One region of the Variovorax sp. P5_A3 genome, then DNA from elsewhere that is predicted to be linked to it. Evidence: riboswitches for the same ligand, from Rfam matches in the RefSeq annotation. Region 1 holds a riboswitch; the other holds the start of a gene.
What was found. A riboswitch is a leader RNA that binds a small molecule or an ion and turns the genes downstream of it on or off. The one in region 1 is predicted to bind glycine.
Positions count from the first base shown of each region.

Region 2: it holds a riboswitch for glycine, as region 1 does, so the genes downstream of both, AC1D3B_RS16090 (D-amino acid dehydrogenase) here and gcvT (glycine cleavage system aminomethyltransferase GcvT) in region 1, are expected to answer to the same signal.

Region 1 covers NZ_JBFUKW010000019.1:76,540-86,837, forward strand. Annotated here, with positions in the region: gene gcvP (aminomethyl-transferring glycine dehydrogenase) at 1-2,898, opposite strand, end outside; gene gcvH (glycine cleavage system protein GcvH) at 2,939-3,313, opposite strand; gene gcvT (glycine cleavage system aminomethyltransferase GcvT) at 3,353-4,516, opposite strand; glycine riboswitch at 4,562-4,674, opposite strand; glycine riboswitch at 4,688-4,791, opposite strand; gene AC1D3B_RS24995 (ABC transporter permease/substrate-binding protein) at 4,831-6,357, opposite strand; gene AC1D3B_RS25000 (alpha/beta fold hydrolase) at 6,451-7,254, shown strand; gene AC1D3B_RS25005 (ROK family protein) at 7,274-8,350, shown strand; gene AC1D3B_RS25010 (phospholipase D-like domain-containing protein) at 8,328-9,719, opposite strand; gene AC1D3B_RS25015 (glutathione S-transferase family protein) at 9,716-10,298, opposite strand, start outside.
Region 2 covers NZ_JBFUKW010000009.1:64,418-70,940, reverse strand. Annotated here, with positions in the region: gene AC1D3B_RS16110 (DUF2946 family protein) at 34-390, shown strand; gene AC1D3B_RS16105 (copper chaperone PCu(A)C domain-containing protein) at 552-1,451, shown strand; gene AC1D3B_RS16100 (PhaM family polyhydroxyalkanoate granule multifunctional regulatory protein) at 1,519-2,298, shown strand; gene AC1D3B_RS16095 (FIST signal transduction protein) at 2,337-3,605, shown strand; gene AC1D3B_RS16090 (D-amino acid dehydrogenase) at 3,617-4,918, opposite strand; glycine riboswitch at 5,004-5,115, opposite strand; glycine riboswitch at 5,125-5,220, opposite strand; gene AC1D3B_RS16085 (FAD-dependent oxidoreductase) at 5,247-6,500, opposite strand.

The sequences.
Region 1 (10,298 bases):
GTAGTCGCCCACCGGCACGCAACTGCAGAACAGGTTGCGGTCGCCGTAGACGTTGTCGACGCGCCCGATCGGCGGCCAGTACTTGGCCTGCTTGAGCGTGGCCAGCGGAAAACCGCCGAGCTCGCGCGAATAGGGCCTCGTCCATTCGCTGCCGAGCAGGCTGACCGCGGTGTGCGGCGCGTTCTTGAGCGGGTTGTCGTCCTTGGGCCAGACGCCTTCCTCGACGCGGCGGATCTCGCCGCGGATGGCGATCATCGCGTCGATGAAGCGGTCGAGTTCGGCCAGCGGTTCGCTCTCGGTTGGCTCGACCATCAGCGTGCCGGGCACCGGAAAGCTCAGCGTCGGTGCATGGAAGCCGTAGTCGATCAGCCGCTTGGCGACGTCCTCCGCGGTCACGCCGCTGGCATCCTTGAGCGGTCGCAGGTCGAGGATGCACTCGTGCGCGACGTGGCCGTTCGGGCTGGCGTACAGCGTCGGGTAGTGGTCCTTCAGGCGAGAACTGATGTAGTTGGCGCTGAGGATGGCGATCTCGGTCGCGGCCTTGAGGCCCACCGCGCCCATCATCCGACAATACATCCAGCTGATCGGCAGCACAGCGGCATTGCCCAGCGGTGCCGCCGACACGGCGCCCACGCCGTGCGAGGCGATACCACCGGTCGCATGGCCGGGAAGATACGGCACGAGATCCTCGACCACGCAGACCGGCCCCACACCGGGCCCGCCGCCTCCGTGCGGGATGCAGAAGGTCTTGTGCAGATTCAGGTGGCTCACGTCGCCGCCGAATTCGCCGGGCGCGGCCACGCCGACCAGGGCGTTCATGTTGGCGCCGTCCACGTAGACGCGGCCGCCGTGTGCGTGCACGATCTCGCAGAGTTCCTTGACACGGGTCTCGAACACGCCGTGGGTGCTGGGGTAGGTGATCATCACCGCCGCGAGCCTGTCGCCGTGGGTGCCGCAGGCGCGCTTGAGGTCGTCGATGTCGACATTGCCATCGGCGTCGCAGGCGGTCACCACCACCTGCATGCCGACCATCTGTGCACTCGCCGGGTTGGTGCCGTGCGCCGACGAGGGAATCAGGCACACGTTGCGGTGGCCTTCGCCCTTCGCTTCGTGGAAGGCCTTGATCGCCAGCAGGCCCGCATATTCGCCCTGCGAGCCAGCGTTGGGCTGCAGGCTGATGCCGGCATAGCCGGTCGCCTCGCAGAGCCAGGCGCGCAGTTGCTTGTCGAGCTGGGCGTAGCCTTGCAATTGCTCGGCCGGCGCGAAAGGGTGGATGTTCGCGAACTCGGGCCAGGTGATCGGGATCATCTCGCTCGTCGCGTTGAGCTTCATCGTGCAGCTGCCGAGCGGAATCATGCTGCGGTCGAGCGCGAGGTCCTTGTCGCTGAGGCTGCGGATGTAGCGCAGCATCGCGGTCTCGCTCTTGTGGGTGTTGAACACCGGGTGCGTGAGGAAGTCGCTGGTGCGGCGCAGGTCCTCGGGAATGCGCGGCGTGATGCGACCCGCGAGGTCATCGAAGCGCGGCATCGGCCTGCCCGTGGGCACGAACAGGGCCCACAGCGTCTCGATGTCGGCGCGCGTCGTGGTCTCGTCGAGCGAGATGCCCAGGTGGTTCTGTACGCGGTGGCGCAGGTTGAAGCTGGCCGCCTCGGCGCGTTCGATGATCCTGGCGGTGTCCTCGCCGGTTTTCACGGTGACGGTGTCGAAGGCGGTCGCATTGACCAGCTCGCGGCCCATCTGCTCCAGCCCCTGCGCAAGCACCGCGGTGAGCGCCGCGACGCGCTGCGCGATGCGCCGCAGCCCTTCCGGGCCGTGATAGACCGCGTACATGCTGGCGACGACGGCCGGAAGCACCTGCGCGGTGCAGATATTGGAGGTGGCCTTCTCGCGGCGGATGTGCTGCTCGCGCGTCTGTAGCGCGAGGCGGTAGGCGGGCGCGCCGTGCGTGTCGACGCTCACCCCGACGATCCGGCCGGGCAGCGAGCGCTTGTACTCGTCGCGGCAGGCCAGGTAGGCCGCGTGCGGGCCGCCGTTGCACATGGGCATGCCGAAGCGCTGGGTGGTGCCGCAGACGATGTCCGCGTCCCATTCGCCGGGAGGCGCCAGGAGCGTCAGCGCGAGCAGGTCGGCCGCCACGCAGAAGGCGGCGCCGAACTGGTGCGCGTGGCCCGCGAGCGGACGCAGGTCGTGCACATGCCCGGTGGTGGCGGGGTATTGCGCCAGCACGCCGAAGAATTCGCTGCTCGCCATGAGGTGCGGCAGGGTCTCGGACACGGTGCTGACCTTGACCTCGATGCCCAGCGGCGCGGCACGTGTCTTGATGACCTCGATGGTCTGCGGATGGCAGTCGCCCGACACCAGGAAGACGTTGCTCTTGCTCTTGACGCTGCGCTTGGCCAGCGTCATCGCCTCGGCGGCGGCCGTGGCTTCGTCGAGCATCGACGCATTGGCGATGGCCATGCCGGTCAGGTCGCAGACCATCGTCTGGAAATTGACCAGCGCCTCCATGCGGCCCTGCGAGATCTCGGCCTGGTAGGGCGTGTAGGCCGTGTACCAGGCGGGGTTCTCCAGCACGTTGCGCAGGATCACGCCGGGCGTGTGCGTCCCGTGGTAGCCCTGGCCGATGAAGCTGCGCGCCACCTTGTTCTTCGCCGCGATGGCCTTGAGTTCGGCCAGCGCGTCGGCTTCCGTCACCGGCGCCGGCAGGCGCATCGGACGGCTGCGGCGGATGGCCGGCGGCACGATGCCGTCGATCAGCTCGGCGCGCGTCGTCGAGCCGATGGCGGCCAGCATGCGCGTCTCGTCTCCGGCTTCGATGCCGATGTGGCGAGCGATGAATTCCTCGGCGTTCTCGAGTTCGCCGAGCGAGGGGAGGGTTGGCAGGACGGGCGTCGACATGGAGGTGATGGGTGGGTCAGGCAGGAGGGGCGGTGAGGGATCAGTTCTCTTCCGAGAACTTCGTGTAGGCCGTTTCGTCCAGCAATGCTTCGAGTTGGGTCGCATCGCTGATCCGGACCTTGAAGAACCAGCCGGCGTCCATCGGCGCGCTGTTGGCGAGCGACGGATCGGCGCGTAGCGCCTCGTTGACTTCGGTGATCTCGCCCGAGACGGGCATGTACACGTCGGCTGCGGCCTTGACCGACTCGACCACGCCCGCGACTTCGCCCTGGTTGAAGGTCTTGCCGACTTCCGGCAGGTCGACGAACACCACGTCGCCCAGCGCGTCCTGCGCATGTACCGTGATGCCCACGGTCACGAGGGTTGCGTCGTCCTCTTTGACCCACTCGTGGTCCTTGGTGTACTTGATCGTCATGAAAGAAGCTCCTTGGGGAAAAAGAATGTCAGTGGGGAATCAGCCGCGGAAGTACCGGGCGGGGACGAAAGGCATGGTGCTCACTTCCATGAGCACAGGCTTGCCACGAACGATCCCCTGGATGCGCGTGCCGGGCTCCGCATAGGCCAGCGCGACGTACCCCATCGCCACCGGCCGATCGACCGTCGGACCGAGCAAGCCGCTGGTCACTTGGCCGATGGCAAGGCCTTCGAATGATTCAAGGAGCGTGCCATCGCGCACCGGAACGCGCTCCAGCGCCACCAGGCCGACGCGCTTGCGTTTCAGCGTCTCGTGGTCGAGATGGCCTGCCGTGCCGCTGGCGGCCGTGAGTTGGGCGAGGATCTTGTCCGCACCCGGAAAACCGCCTTCGCGCGCGCCTCCGGTGCGCCGCACTTTCTGCATCGCCCAGCCGAGCGAAGCCTCGACCGGCGTCGTGGTCTCGTCGATGTCGTTGCCGTAGAGACAGAGTCCAGCTTCGAGCCGCAGCGAATTGCGCGCGCCCAAGCCGATGGGCTTGACCTCAGGTTGTGCGAGCAGCAGGCGGGCCAGGGCTTCGGCATCCTTGGCCGCGACCGAGATCTCGAAGCCGTCTTCGCCCGTGTAGCCGCTGCGTGTGACGAAGGCCGGCAGGCCGCCGATCTGGACCGCGCCGCCGGTCATGAAGACGAAACGCTCGACGCCGGGCGACAGACGCGCCAGCGTCGCCGCAGCCTGCGGCCCCTGCAGCGCCAGCAGGGCATGGTCGGGCATCGGCAGGACCTGGCAACGCTGGCCGATCTTCGCCGTGATGTGCGCAATGTCAGCCGCCTTGCACGCGCCGTTCACGATCACGAACAGCGAGTCGTGGCCTTCGTTGAAGAACATCAGGTCGTCGAGGATGCCGCCCTCGTCATTGAGCAGCAGGCCGTAGCGCTGCTTGCCCGGCGCCAGTCCGATCACGTCGACCGGCATGAGGGTCTCGAAGGCCGCCGCGGCGTCGGGACCGACCAGGCGCAGCTGGCCCATGTGGGATATGTCGAACAGGCCGGCGGCCTCGCGCGTGTGCTTGTGCTCGGCCATCAGGCCGGCGGGGTATTGCACCGGCATCGAGTAGCCCGCGAAGGGAACCATGCGGGCGCCAAGCTCCACGTGCAGGGTGTGAAGCGGTGTCTTCAGAAGATCGTTGGTCGATGCGGAGGCCAAGGCACTCTCCAAAGGGGCAGTCCAGATCCATGACCGGAGCCATGGGCCACCCCTGCTGTCCGCTTTACCTGAGAGATTCGCCCCACGATCGGGGTTTGCTCCTTCGGTGGACGGCCCTCCGACGTAGTGACGGGCCGCCTCTCTCCAGCAAGGAAACGCCCCGTGTGAAAGAGCGCCTCGTCAGTCCTTTTGCCTGAGCGTTCGGGCCCTTGTGATGAGGGGACCTGCGCCTTCGGCGGCACCGCTGTCGCGGGGCTCTCTCCTGACCGGCCGAGTGTAAGGGATTGGGCGAGAGATCCTCCGGTTGGACGGATTCAGGTTTGCGTGCGCCGGCGCATCAGGTATTCGATGGTCTCGAACAGGGCCTCGCTCAGCAGCGCCAGCACGGCGGCGGGGACCGCGCCGGCCATCAGCAGTTCGCGGTCGTTGAGTGCGAGCCCGGTCACGATGCGTTCGCCGAAGCCGCCCGCTCCGACGAAGGCCGCGATGGTTGCGGTGCCGATGGCGATGGTGGTCGCCGTTCGCACGCCGGCCAGCAAGGTGGGCAGCGCCAGCGGCAATAGCACCGCGCGCAGGCTCTGCCCGCCCGTCATGCCGAGCGCGGTGGCTGCCTGTCGCAGTCCTGCGGGAACCTCGGTCAAGCCGGTGACCGTGTTGCGCATGATGGGCAGCAATGCATAGAGCGTGAGCGCGACCAGCGCAGGCAGCGTGCCGATCGCCCCGATCAGCGAGATCAGCACCGCGAGCAGCGCCAGCGAGGGGATGGTCTGCAAGAGCCCCGTGAGACCCAGGACCAGCGCGCGCGCCCGCAAGTGCGGAAACACGAGGATCCCGACTGGCACCGCGATGAGGATCGCCACCCCGACCGAGACCAGGACGAGCATCAGGTGCTGCCGCGTGAGCCGGCCCAGGTCGGGGCCGAACAGCTTGGCGACGAAGCCGCGCGAAGCCGCATCCGCAGGGGCGGCGTGGCCTTGTGCGAGGAAGTCGCGGGCGACCACGTCGAAGGCGACGCCTTGCAGTTCCGCACGCGCATTCATCGCGATCATGGCGCGTTCGTCGATGCGGCCTTCGAGCTTCTGCAGCGCCGCCCATGCTGTCGGCCAGCGCGTGGGCACGTCGAGCCGATACAGCACCACGGCGTCATAGCGCGGGAAGTAGCCGCGGTCGTCCTGCAGGACGCGCAGGCCCAGGTGATCGATCTTGGCGTCGGTGGTGTAGATGTCGATCACGTCGATCTGCCTGGCGCCGATCGCTTCGTACGCGAGTCCGTGGTCGAGGCCGGTGGGCGTCTGCTTGAATCCGTAGCGCGCAGCGAGACCCTGCCACCCGTCCGCGCGGCCGATGAACTCATTCGACAGGCCGAGCTTGAGGTCAGGATGGCTTGCCAGGTCGCTCAGCGTGCGAATGCCGAGCCGGTCCGCATCGGCCGCTCGCATGGCGAGCGCATAGCCGTCGTTGAAGCCCAGCGGAATCGCGACACCCAGCCCCAGCGGCGCGAGGGCCGCGTTCATCGCTTCGCGCGACATCGACTGGGAGCCCTTCAGGATCTCCAGCGCGATCGTGCCGGTGTACTCGGCATAGAGATCGATGCTCCCGGAGCGCAGGGCCTCGTAGACGATCGCGGTGTTGCCGAGCCCTTGCCGGACCACGGGCGGTGTCGGCATTTCGGGCGCGGCGGTCTGGGCCAGGACCTCCGCCAGGATGTACGACTCGGTGAAGCGCTTGGAACCGATGCGCAATCCCTGTTCCTGCGCGTGGGCGAACGCGACGGCGCAGAGCAGCCCCAGGCAGAGCAGGCCCCGGCAGGTGACGAGCCAGGGGTGGCGCAGTGAAAGCATCGGTCCAGTGTATCGGTGGTGGTGGTGGTGGCGAGGGGCTCGTTCTCCTACAGCGGCTCGTGCGGCAGGCTGATGTGTCGGCGCACTGTGTGAATGCAAACTGAACACGTGCAGATCAACTATGTCCGACGCGGTGAAGGGAAGCCTCTGTTGCTCATTCACGGCCTCGGCAGCAGTTGGCGCTCATGGCAGACCGTGCTGAATCCGCTTGCCGCCGAGCGTGCCGTGGTCGCGATCGACCTGCCGGGTTTCGGCAAGAGTCCCCCGCTCGCAGGGGAGGTGTCGGTGCGCACGCTCGCCAGCGCGGTCGCCCAGTTCCTGTGGGAGCACGATCTGGTGGGAACCGATGCGGTCGGCAGTTCATTGGGCGCTCGCCTGGTGCTCGAACTGGCGCGACGGGGCGGGGTGCTGGGCTCGGTCATCTCACTGGGGCCGGGTGGCTTCTGGGCTGGATGGGAGCGCTATGCGTACCAGAGTTCGATCTGCTTCTCGATGCGGGTGGTTCGCGCTCTGCAGTTTGCGATGCCGGCGATCGCATGCCATGACTGGTCGCGTGCGCTGCTCCTGACGCAGCTGTCGGCACAAGCCGCCAGGTTGTCACCGGCACTGGTGCTGGAAGAGATGCGGAGCTACGCTTCGTCGGCGTCCTTCAGCGTGATGCTGCGCGATATGGTGAGCGGCTTGCCACAGGAAGGACTGGCGATCGGGAGCCTGTCCAAGCCGATGGTGATCGGCTGGGGCCGGCTCGACCGGGTGTGCTTTCCCCGGCAGGCGGCGCGCGCGCAGAAGCTGTTTCCGGATGCCCGCCTGCACTGGTTCGAGCGGTGCGGCCATTTTCCCCATTGGGACGCGCCGGAGGAAACGGCTCGCCTGATCCTGGAGACCACCGCCGATTGACGGCTTCATGAAAGATCTGATGCCTTCCGAACGAGACTTGCTTCCGCTTCCCGACGTCCACGGCGCTCGCGAACTGGCCTCCGTCATCGTCGAGGGCTACAGCCTTCAGTTGCGGGACAAGGATGGCTTCATCGGGGACCAGGCCAGCCAGACCGCGTTCCGCGAATTGCTGGAACGATGGCGCCAACGGCGCCGTCGCAAGGGCAAGGACCCGCTTGGCGGACGCCATTCCAAGGACCTGAGCAAGCGCACGCTCGACGAGGCGCTCGGCCAGGCGAAGGCTTCGGAGGCGGCCGATGTGCTCCACGGCGTGATCGAGGAGTTCGCCAGGGAACTGGCCTGGGTGATCGAGCGCTTCATGCGCCAGCCTTCGTGGCAAGGCGTCGAGCGGATCGTGATCGGCGGCGGCTTTCCGGAGAGCGACGTCGGCGAGCGCGCGATCCTGCAGGCGGCGGCGATCCTTCAGGAAATGAAGGTGTCGGTGCAACTCGGGCGCATCGGCCACGAGACGGACGACGGCGGCCTGCTGGGCTGGGTGCACCTCACGCCGCGGGCCATGCTCAAGAAGTACGACGCGATCCTCGCGCTGGACATCGGCGGCACCAATGTGCGCTGCGGCATAGTCAAGACGCGGAGGAACCGCGCCAGGGATCTGTCGCGGGCCAAGGTGCTCCGGCGCGAAAAGTGGCGCCACGCGGATGACGGACCCAATCGCAAGGTGCTGATCGACCGTCTGGCGGAAATGCTCGAATCGCAGATCCGCTATTGCAGGAAGAAGGGCATCAGGCTCGCGCCCTTCATCGGCATCGGCTGCCCGGGGCTGATCCGCAAGGACGGCTCGATCTCGCGCGGCGCACAGAACCTCCCTGGCGACTGGGAGAGCGACAACTTCCATCTGCCCAGCGAGCTCTGCAAGAGGATCCCTGTCATCGACGGCGAGACCACCGAGGCTCTGATGCACAACGACGCAGTCGTCCAGGGCCTGAGCGAGCTGCCGTTCATGCAGGACGTGAAGCGCTGGGCCGTGCTGACCATCGGCACCGGCCTGGGCAACGCGAGCTACACCAACAAGGCTAGAGCTGGAAAGCGATCGTGAGCAGCAGCCCTTCGGCCACATCACGCATCAGCCCCGGCCGGCGCGCACGATAGGACTCGCCGGCGGAGGACGTGGTCTCGATCCACTGGGCCAGCCATTCGACCTCGTCGTGGCCGTAGAACACCACCGCCGCCTCGTGATTCAGCAGCAGGCTGCGCATGTCGAGATTGATGGAGCCGCAGAGCGCCAGGTTGTCGTCGACGACGACCGCCTTCGCATGCGCCATGAAGGGCAGCATCCGGAAGATGACGCCGGCTCGCGCGAGGTCGCGCATGGCGCGGGCGCGCACGAAGTCGGCCAGCCGGTGGTTCGACTGCGCGGGCATCGCGATGGTGACCTGCACGCCGCGCCGCGCGGCAAGGCGCAGGGCGTCGCGCAAGCCGTCGCCGGGTACGAAGTAGGGGGTGATCGCCAGTACGCGATGCTCGGCGCGAAAGCAGGCGTCGATCAGCAGCGCGTGCGCCGTGTCTTCCGTCTGGTCGGGACCGCTGGGCAGGAACTGCGCCTGGCCGTCGGCGGACGGGTCGTCTTCCGCCGAGATCGCGCGCGGTTTGCGTTTGCGCACCGATGTCCAGTCGTGGTCGAACTGCCGCGCCGCCGCGGCGGCCACGCTGCCCTGGAGGTCGAAGGACAGGTCGCGCCATGGCGTCGGATGATTGTCGTTGCCCGTGAAGTATTCGCCCGCGAGATTGCGGCCGCCCGACCAGAGCCGGCTGTCGTCCGCGATGGTGAGCTTGCGGTGGTTGCGCAGGTTGCGCGGGCCGGTTCGGCGCAGGCTGAAGATGGGGCGGAACACGGCGACCTCGGCCCCTGCTTCGCGCAGCGCGTCGAAGTGCGAGCGCGGCAGCGACAGCGCGCCGAAGCCATCTAGCAGCACGCGCACCATGATGCCTTCGCGAGCTCGGCGCGACAGCCGGTTGATCACGTCGTGGCCGAGCGCGTCGTCGCCGATGATGAACGTGCACACGTCGAGGCGCTCACGCGCGCCCTCGATCACCTCGAACAAGGCATCGCGCGCGGCACCGCCATCGGAATGAAAGCGCGGGGCACAGCGACCCGGCGAGGCGAGGCCGAAGCTCTCGATCAGATCGGCAGCCCAGTGGCCGGCCGGTGCGGACCGCGGCGGGCGGGGCGAGCCCGACGGCCGCAATTTGCGCTGCCCGAACAGCAGGTACATCGGGAGGATGATGTAGGGCACCAGCACGAGGCCCATGACCCATGCGATCGCCGTGCTGGGCGCGCGCTGTTCGCGCCGTGCGCGCGTCGTCAGTACGTAGACCAGCAGCGCGAAGGTGACGACCAGCAAATGCTGCGACGGCGAAGGCAGCCAGTCCAGCAGCTCGTCGAGCAGGTCGTCGAGCCGGTTCACGTGCGGAGGTGCTGCAGGAAGGCAGGCACCGGGCGGCCCTCCGAGGCAAGGAAGCCCATCATTGCGCCGACCACTTCGCGCACGGCAGGCCGTGCACCGACGCGATCGCGCCATTTCACCAGCCGTGGGGTGGCCTCGGTCATGCCCGCGCCCTTGCGGTCGGCGAACACATGCGCCATGTAGAAGGCGATGTCGGCGTAGGAATAGGTGCCCGCGAGATAGTCGCGGTCGGCCAGCAGCTGATCCAGTTCCCCGTGAAATCGGGCGCAGGCACCGCAGGCCGCCACCGCCGCAGGGCTTTGCATGTCGTGCTGAAGGCCGAAGAGCTTCACCACGTGGGGGAAATACACCTCGTCCGACTTGAGTTCCAACTGCCGGGCCCGCGCCCTCGCGGCGACATCGGCGGGCCAGAGCGGGGGAAGGGGGGCGCGGTCTTCGAGGTATTCGAAGATCTGCGTCGAATCGAACAGCTCGACCTCGCCGTCGATCAGCACCGGCACCTGCCGCTTCGGATTGACGCGCAGAACCTCGGGTTGCCTGGGCTCGTAGTTGTCGTCGCGGTCGAAGGGCACCATGACG
Region 2 (6,523 bases), on a different contig from region 1:
GCTCCATGGCGAGCGGGTTGATAATCCGCCCCGATGTCCGCCCTTCGCCGCGCCCACCGACTCGTCAGCTTCGTGCTGATGTGGTTCGTGCTGTCGCTCGGCGTGGCGGTGGCTTCGCCGGTGGTGCATCCGCGGGCCGTGGAACTGGTCTGTTCCGCCGCCGGGGCCATCAAGGTCATCGTCCAGACGGACGACGGTGTGCAGGAAATGGGTGCGTCCCACCTGGATTGCCCGTTGTGCGTGCTGACCGGGGCGCCGCCGCCGATGCCCGTCCTGGCCTTGCCAGCGGTCCAGCCGCTGGCGTTCTCCGTCAGATCCGTTCCCGCCGCGCGCCTCGCCGCGGCCCCCGCCGCGCCGTTCCCGGCGCGCGGGCCTCCGCGCCAACTCTGACCCGCATCCGCTGATCTCGCTGGGCGCCCGTCGGGTGCGCCGGCGTCGATTCCTCCGGCAATGCGTCGGCGCCTCCAGGGCCCGAGGCGCGCAATCCGCAGCGCACCCACATCGCCGAAGTCCGCTTCGACCCCAGACTCCACTTTCGACAAAGGACCCTCATGAACGCCACCTTCACTCTCAAGCACCTGGCCGCCTGCGCGCTGCTGTCGGGCACCGGCGCCGCACTGGCCCATGTGACCCTGCCGCCTGGCGGGGGCACCGCGGGCAGCGACTACGACGCCGCATTCCGCGTGGGCCATGCCTGCAAGGATGCCAAGAGCACCACCGGCCTCACCGTGCGCCTCCCCAAGGGCTTCGCCTTCACCGATGCGCAGGCGCGCAAGGGCTGGAAGCTCGACGTCCAGAAGGCGGCGGGCGACAGCGCCGGCGAAGTGCGCTGGTCGGCCGAATCCGCGCAGACGGCTCTGCCCGGCAGCGAGCGCGCGGAGTTCGTCGTGCGCGGAAAGCTGCCGGCAACGCCCGGTACGCTGTGGTTCAAGGTGCTCCAGACCTGCGACACCGGGAGCGCCGACTGGGCGCAGATCCCGGCCAGCGGCGTCTCGACCGAGGGGCTCGAAAGCCCGGCGGCCCGCCTCGACGTCCTGGCCCCCGGCGTGGCGGCGGTCGACGTGCGCGACGCCTGGATCCGCGCGTCTGTGCCCGGCCAGAGCGGCACGGGCGCCTTCATGAAGCTCACCGCGCCGTCGGGCTCGCGGCTGGTCGGCGCGTCGACACCGGCGGCCGGCGTGGCCGAAGTGCACGAGATGAAGATGGAGGGCGACACCATGCGCATGCGCGCGGCGGGTGCGCTCGACCTGCCGGCACGGCAGACCGTCGAACTCAAGCCGGGCGGCTACCACCTGATGCTGATGGACCTGAAGAAGGCGCTGGCCAAGGACAGCACCGTGCCGCTCACCTTGCTTTTCGAGGATGCCAAGGGCCAGAAGAGCTCGAAGGAACTGGACGTTCCTGTGCTTGCGGGTGCTGCCGCGCCCGCCGGCGGCGAACACAAGCATTGACGTGCCCAAAAGCCCAGCTGCTTGGAGTAAGCTGCCCGGACAAGAAACACACCTCCGGAGACCACCCATGAGCGACACGAGCAAGCCCTTCGCCTTCAGCCAGTTCGTTCCGGGCTTCGACTTTCTCCGGAACCTGGCGGCCGGCAGTGCTTCGGCCGGTGCGAGCGCGGTGCCCGGCATGCCGAGCCTGTCGAGCTGGGTGGCGCCGACGCTGAGCGTCGAGGAAGTCGACAAGCGCATCCAGGAACTCAAGACCGTGCAGTACTGGCTCGAGCAGAACGGCCACGCGCTCAAGGCGACCATCCAGGCGCTGGAAGTCCAGAAGATGACGCTTTCGACGCTTCGCGGCATGAACGTCCGCATGGAAGACCTCGCCAGCGTCTTCACGCGGCAGGCCTCTGCCCCGACGCCCGCTCCGGTATCTGCGCCCGCGCCTTCATTCCGCGCCGCGCCGCCGGAACCCGAGCCGGAGGTCGAGGAAGAAGAGGAAGAAGAGGACGAAGAAGTCGAGGTCGAGACCGATGAACAACCCGCTGCAACGTCGAAGCGGGCGAAGGCGCCCGGTGGTGCGGCGGTAGATGGCGCTGGCGTCGTCGACCCGCTTCAATGGTGGGGCGCGCTCACGCAGCAGTTCCAGCAGATCGCCGCTTCCGCCATGCAGGACGCCTCGCAGTTGAAGGTGCCGGCCATGGCGGACGCAATGGGCAAGGCCATGGGCTCGACACCGGCCAAGTCGACCCGCAAGCCGGCCGCCGCTGCCGCCAGGAAGAAGCCTGCCGCCGGCCGCAGCGGCACCGCGGCCGGCAAGTCGTCGGCTCCGGCGCGCAAGCGCGCGCGCGGGCGCTGATTTCCTCACGGGTCGAACCCAGACAGAAAGCCGCGCGCATGAAGCTCTTTCCCTCCGGTCACGCCACCCATCCGCAGTGGCGCATGGCGGCCGGGCTCGTGCTCGCCCAACTGCGGGCGCAGATGGCGCTGTCCGACTATGCCCACGCGCCCACGTTGGGCCTGCTCTACATCACCGACCACTACGCGGCCGACGCGCAGGAAATCCTCGACCACCTTGGTGCTGAACTGCCGGAGATCACGGACTGGTCCGGCACCGTGGGCGTTGGCGTGGCCGCCAACAACGCCGAGTATTTCGACGAGCCGGCCCTGACCGTCATGCTGTGCGAACTGCCGAGCGACCAGTACCGCGTGTTCTCCGGCGTGGCGCCGCTCGCCAGTTCGGAAATGAGCGGCTTCGCGGCGCACACCGCGCTCGTGCACGCCGATCCGCGGACGCCTGAACTCGGCGAACTGATCGCCGAAATGGCCGATCGCACCGACACCGGCTACCTGTTTGGCGGCCTGTCGTCAGGGCGCGCCGGTTCGCTGCAGTTCGCGATCGGCGGCAACGGCAACATCCGGGGTCATGGGGCCGTGGGTGGCGTGTTTTCCGGGGGCTTGTCGGGCGTGGTTTTCGGCGAAGGCGTGCGCCTGGTGTCGCGTGTCACGCAAGGCTGCCAGCCGGTGTCCCGGGAGCGCGAGATCACGAAGGCCGACGGCAACCTGCTGCTCGAACTCGATGGCGAGCCCGCACTCGATGTGCTGCTGGACGACTTGCAGGTATCGCTCGACGCGCCGGAGCAGGCGGTCGACGCGGTCCGGGCCACGCTCGTGGGCCTGGCCACAGCCGGCAGCGACGGCGTGCGGCGTACGCGCGACCTCGGCGCCGACGTTCGCGTGCGTCACATCATCGGTCTCGACCCGACGCGTCGCGGCGTGGCGATCGCCGACGTCGCCGAAGCCGGCATGCGCATGAGTTTCTGCCGGCGCAACGCGCAGGCCGCGCGTTCCGACCTCATGCGCGTGTGTGCCGAGATCCGCGAGGAACTGGAGCCGGAGGAGCAGACGCTTGCCACCGCCCGCGCAGTGGCCGCCGGCGAAGCCGAAGCGGCGCCGCATCCGGCCCGACGCATCGCGGGGGCCGTGTACGTGAGCTGCTCCGGCCGCGGCGGCCCGCACTTCGGTGCGCCGGGGGCGGAATTGCAGATCGTGCGTCACGCGCTGGGCGACGTCCCGCTGGTCGGCTTCTTCGCGGCCGGCGAGATCGCGCGGAGCCACCTCTACGGTTACACCGGCGTCTTGACGGTGTTCACCAGCAACGACTGAGCGCCTGCCGTTCAGGCGGGCTGCAACGCGGGTGAGGTGTTCGCGCGCAGGCCGGTGAACGCGAAGTCGACTTCCGGCGCCAGACCGCTCACGATGCGGGCGATCGACTTGCCTGAGCCGCAGGCATGCGTCCATCCGAGCGTGCCGTGGCCGGTGTTCAGGAACAGGTTCGGCAGTTTCGTCCCGCCGATGAGTGGAACGTTGCTCGGCGTCGCGGGGCGAAGGCCGGTCCAGAACTGGGCGTTTTCGGCATCGCCCGCGCCCGGGAACAGTTCTTCGACGCGCCTCACGATCGCCTCGCAGCGCACGCGGTTCAGGTCGCGGTCATAGCCGTTGAATTCGGCCGTCCCGGCAATCCGCAACCGGTCGCCCGACTCGGAGGTGTAGCGCGAGAACACCAGCTTGTACTCATCGTCGGTCAACGAGACCTGGTGCGCCTTCGACGCGTCCTTTACAGGCAACGTGACCGAGTAGCCCTTGGCCGGATAGATGGGCAGTCGGATGCCGAGCGGCGCCGCATAGAGCGGGCTGAGTGAGCCCATCGCGAGCACGAAAGCATCGCCGCGGATGCGCTGGAAGCGGCCTTCGCTGTCGGTGGCTTCGACGTGGTCGATGCTGCCGCCAGCCTCGCGCAGCGCCGTCACGGTGTGGCTCATGAGGAACTTGACGCCGGCCGCCGTTGCCAGCTTCACGAGTTCGCGTGCGAAGCGATTGGCGTCGCCCGATTCGTCCTCGGCTGTGTAGGTAGCCCCTGCGAGCTGCGGGCGGATGTGGGCCAGCGCAGGCTCGATCTTCACGGCCTCGTCGGCCGAAATCACCTGGCGATCGCAGCCCAGGGCGCGCATCTGTTCGGCGGGCTCGAGGGCAGCGTCGAACTCTTTTTGTGTGGTGTAGAAGTGCAGGATGCCCTGCGTGCGCTGCTCGTAGCCGATGCCGGTGTCGCGGCGCAGTTGCTGCAACGTGTCGCGGCTGTAGGTGCCGAGCCGAACGATCTGCTCGATGTTGTGGCGGGTGCGGGCCGGCGTGCATTCGCACAGGAACTGCAGGCCCCACAGCCATTGCCGCATGTCGGCGCGAATGCGGAAGAGCAGGGGGGCATCTTCCTTGCCGAGCCATTGCAGCACCTTGAGGGGTGCCCCCGGATTGGCCCAGGGTTCGGCGTGGCTCACCGAAATCTGCCCGCCGTTGGCGAAGCTGGTTTCGGCGGCCGGCGTGGCCTGCCGGTCGATGACGGTCACTTCGTGGCCGAGTTGCTGGAGGTAGTAGGCCGAGGTCACGCCGAGCAGGCCGGCGCCAAGAACGATCACGCGCATTTCAAGCACCTTCGAAGGTTGCAGCGCTTGGACGGATCGGTATCGGAAGCTGAAAAGATATAGCAACCGGACCGACGTCCAAGTTGCCGCTCCCCCTGTCCTCGGTACCTGAGAGATTCACCCGTTGCGCCCGCAACGGGTTTGCTCCTTCGGTGCATCACGCTCACATGGGGTGATGGCTCTCCAGACGGCTATGACAGTTGGTGCAGTACAGGCCCGTCTTGCGAGCCGACCTGAGCGTTTATGGGAGTTTGCGCCTTCGGTGGGGCCGCTTGCGCGACCCGCTCTCCTGCAGTGCGGCGATTGTAGGCGCCGACGGCCTTGAAAGCTACAAGCCCCTGAAGGCGAACTGGAGTTCGGGGCGCAGGCCGCTGACGATGCGGGCGATGGACTTGCCCGCTCCGAGGGCATTGATCCAGCTCGGCGTACCGGGTGCCGTGTTCAGGAAGAGGTTGGGGAGGCGCGTCTTGCCGATCATCGGCAGGCGCGTCTTGCTCACGGCGTGCATCTCCGTGGCGAGGGATGCGTGCGCCAGGTCGCCCGCTCCGGGGAGCAGTATCTCGACGCGCTTCAGGATTGCATTGAAGCGGTCCGAATCGGGTTCGCTTTCTTCGTCGAGGCCGGCACGAACCGTGGCGGTGACGCGCAGATGGTCGCCTTGCGGCGTCTCGACACGGTCGATGCGCAGCTTGCCCTGGCGATCACGCAGCGCAACGCGCGGCGCGCGGGCGGGATCCTTGACCGGTATCGTGACGATGTACTCGCGCACGAAGCGCAGCGGCATGTCGACGCCCAGGTACTCCGCATGCTGGACGCTCGACGAGCCCAGCGCCAGCACATAGGCCTGGGCGCGCAGCGTGGTGGAGCGGCCGTGGGGATCGAGCAATTCGACGCGGTCGATGCGGCCGTCACGCTCCTTGAGCGACACCACCGTGTGCTTGGTCAGGAAACGCACCCCCGCGGCGCGGCACAGGAAGACCAGGCTTGCCGCGAACTGCGCAGGATCGCGGGCCGGGTCCTCGACCGAGTAGGTGGCGCCTGCGAGCTTTTCGCGGATGGCCTGGAGCGCGGGCTCCATGCGGATCGCGTCGTCGGCCGAGAAGAGTTGTTCCTCGCAACCGAGTTCGGACCAGTGCGGGGCGCGAGCCAGGCGATTGTTGAAGGCCGCGCCGTCGGTGAACAGGTTCAACAGGCCTCCGATGCGCCCGCCCTGGGGCAGGCCGGCCTCTTCGCGCAGGATGCGCGCACTCTTGCGACTGTAGGCGGCGAGGCGAACAAGGTGCTCGACGGGGTCGCGCTGGGGCGGTGCACCGATGGCGCGATCGACCAGCCTGGCGATGCGGCGGCGCAACCCCACACGCAGGCGGGTCCACCGGCCTTGTCCTTGTGTGCGTCCGGCGTGGACAGGCGTGGATCCGGGCTGCTTCAGCCCGGACGCGTCGGCGGTCGGCGCGGCACGCCCCCGCGCCTTGGCCGCCGGCGTCGCATGCCGGTCGACCACGATCACTTCATGGCCCAGTTGCTGAAGGTAATAGGCCGAGGTGACACCGAGCAAGCCGGCGCCGAGTACAACCACGCGCATGTCCGAATCCTTTTGGGATGGCA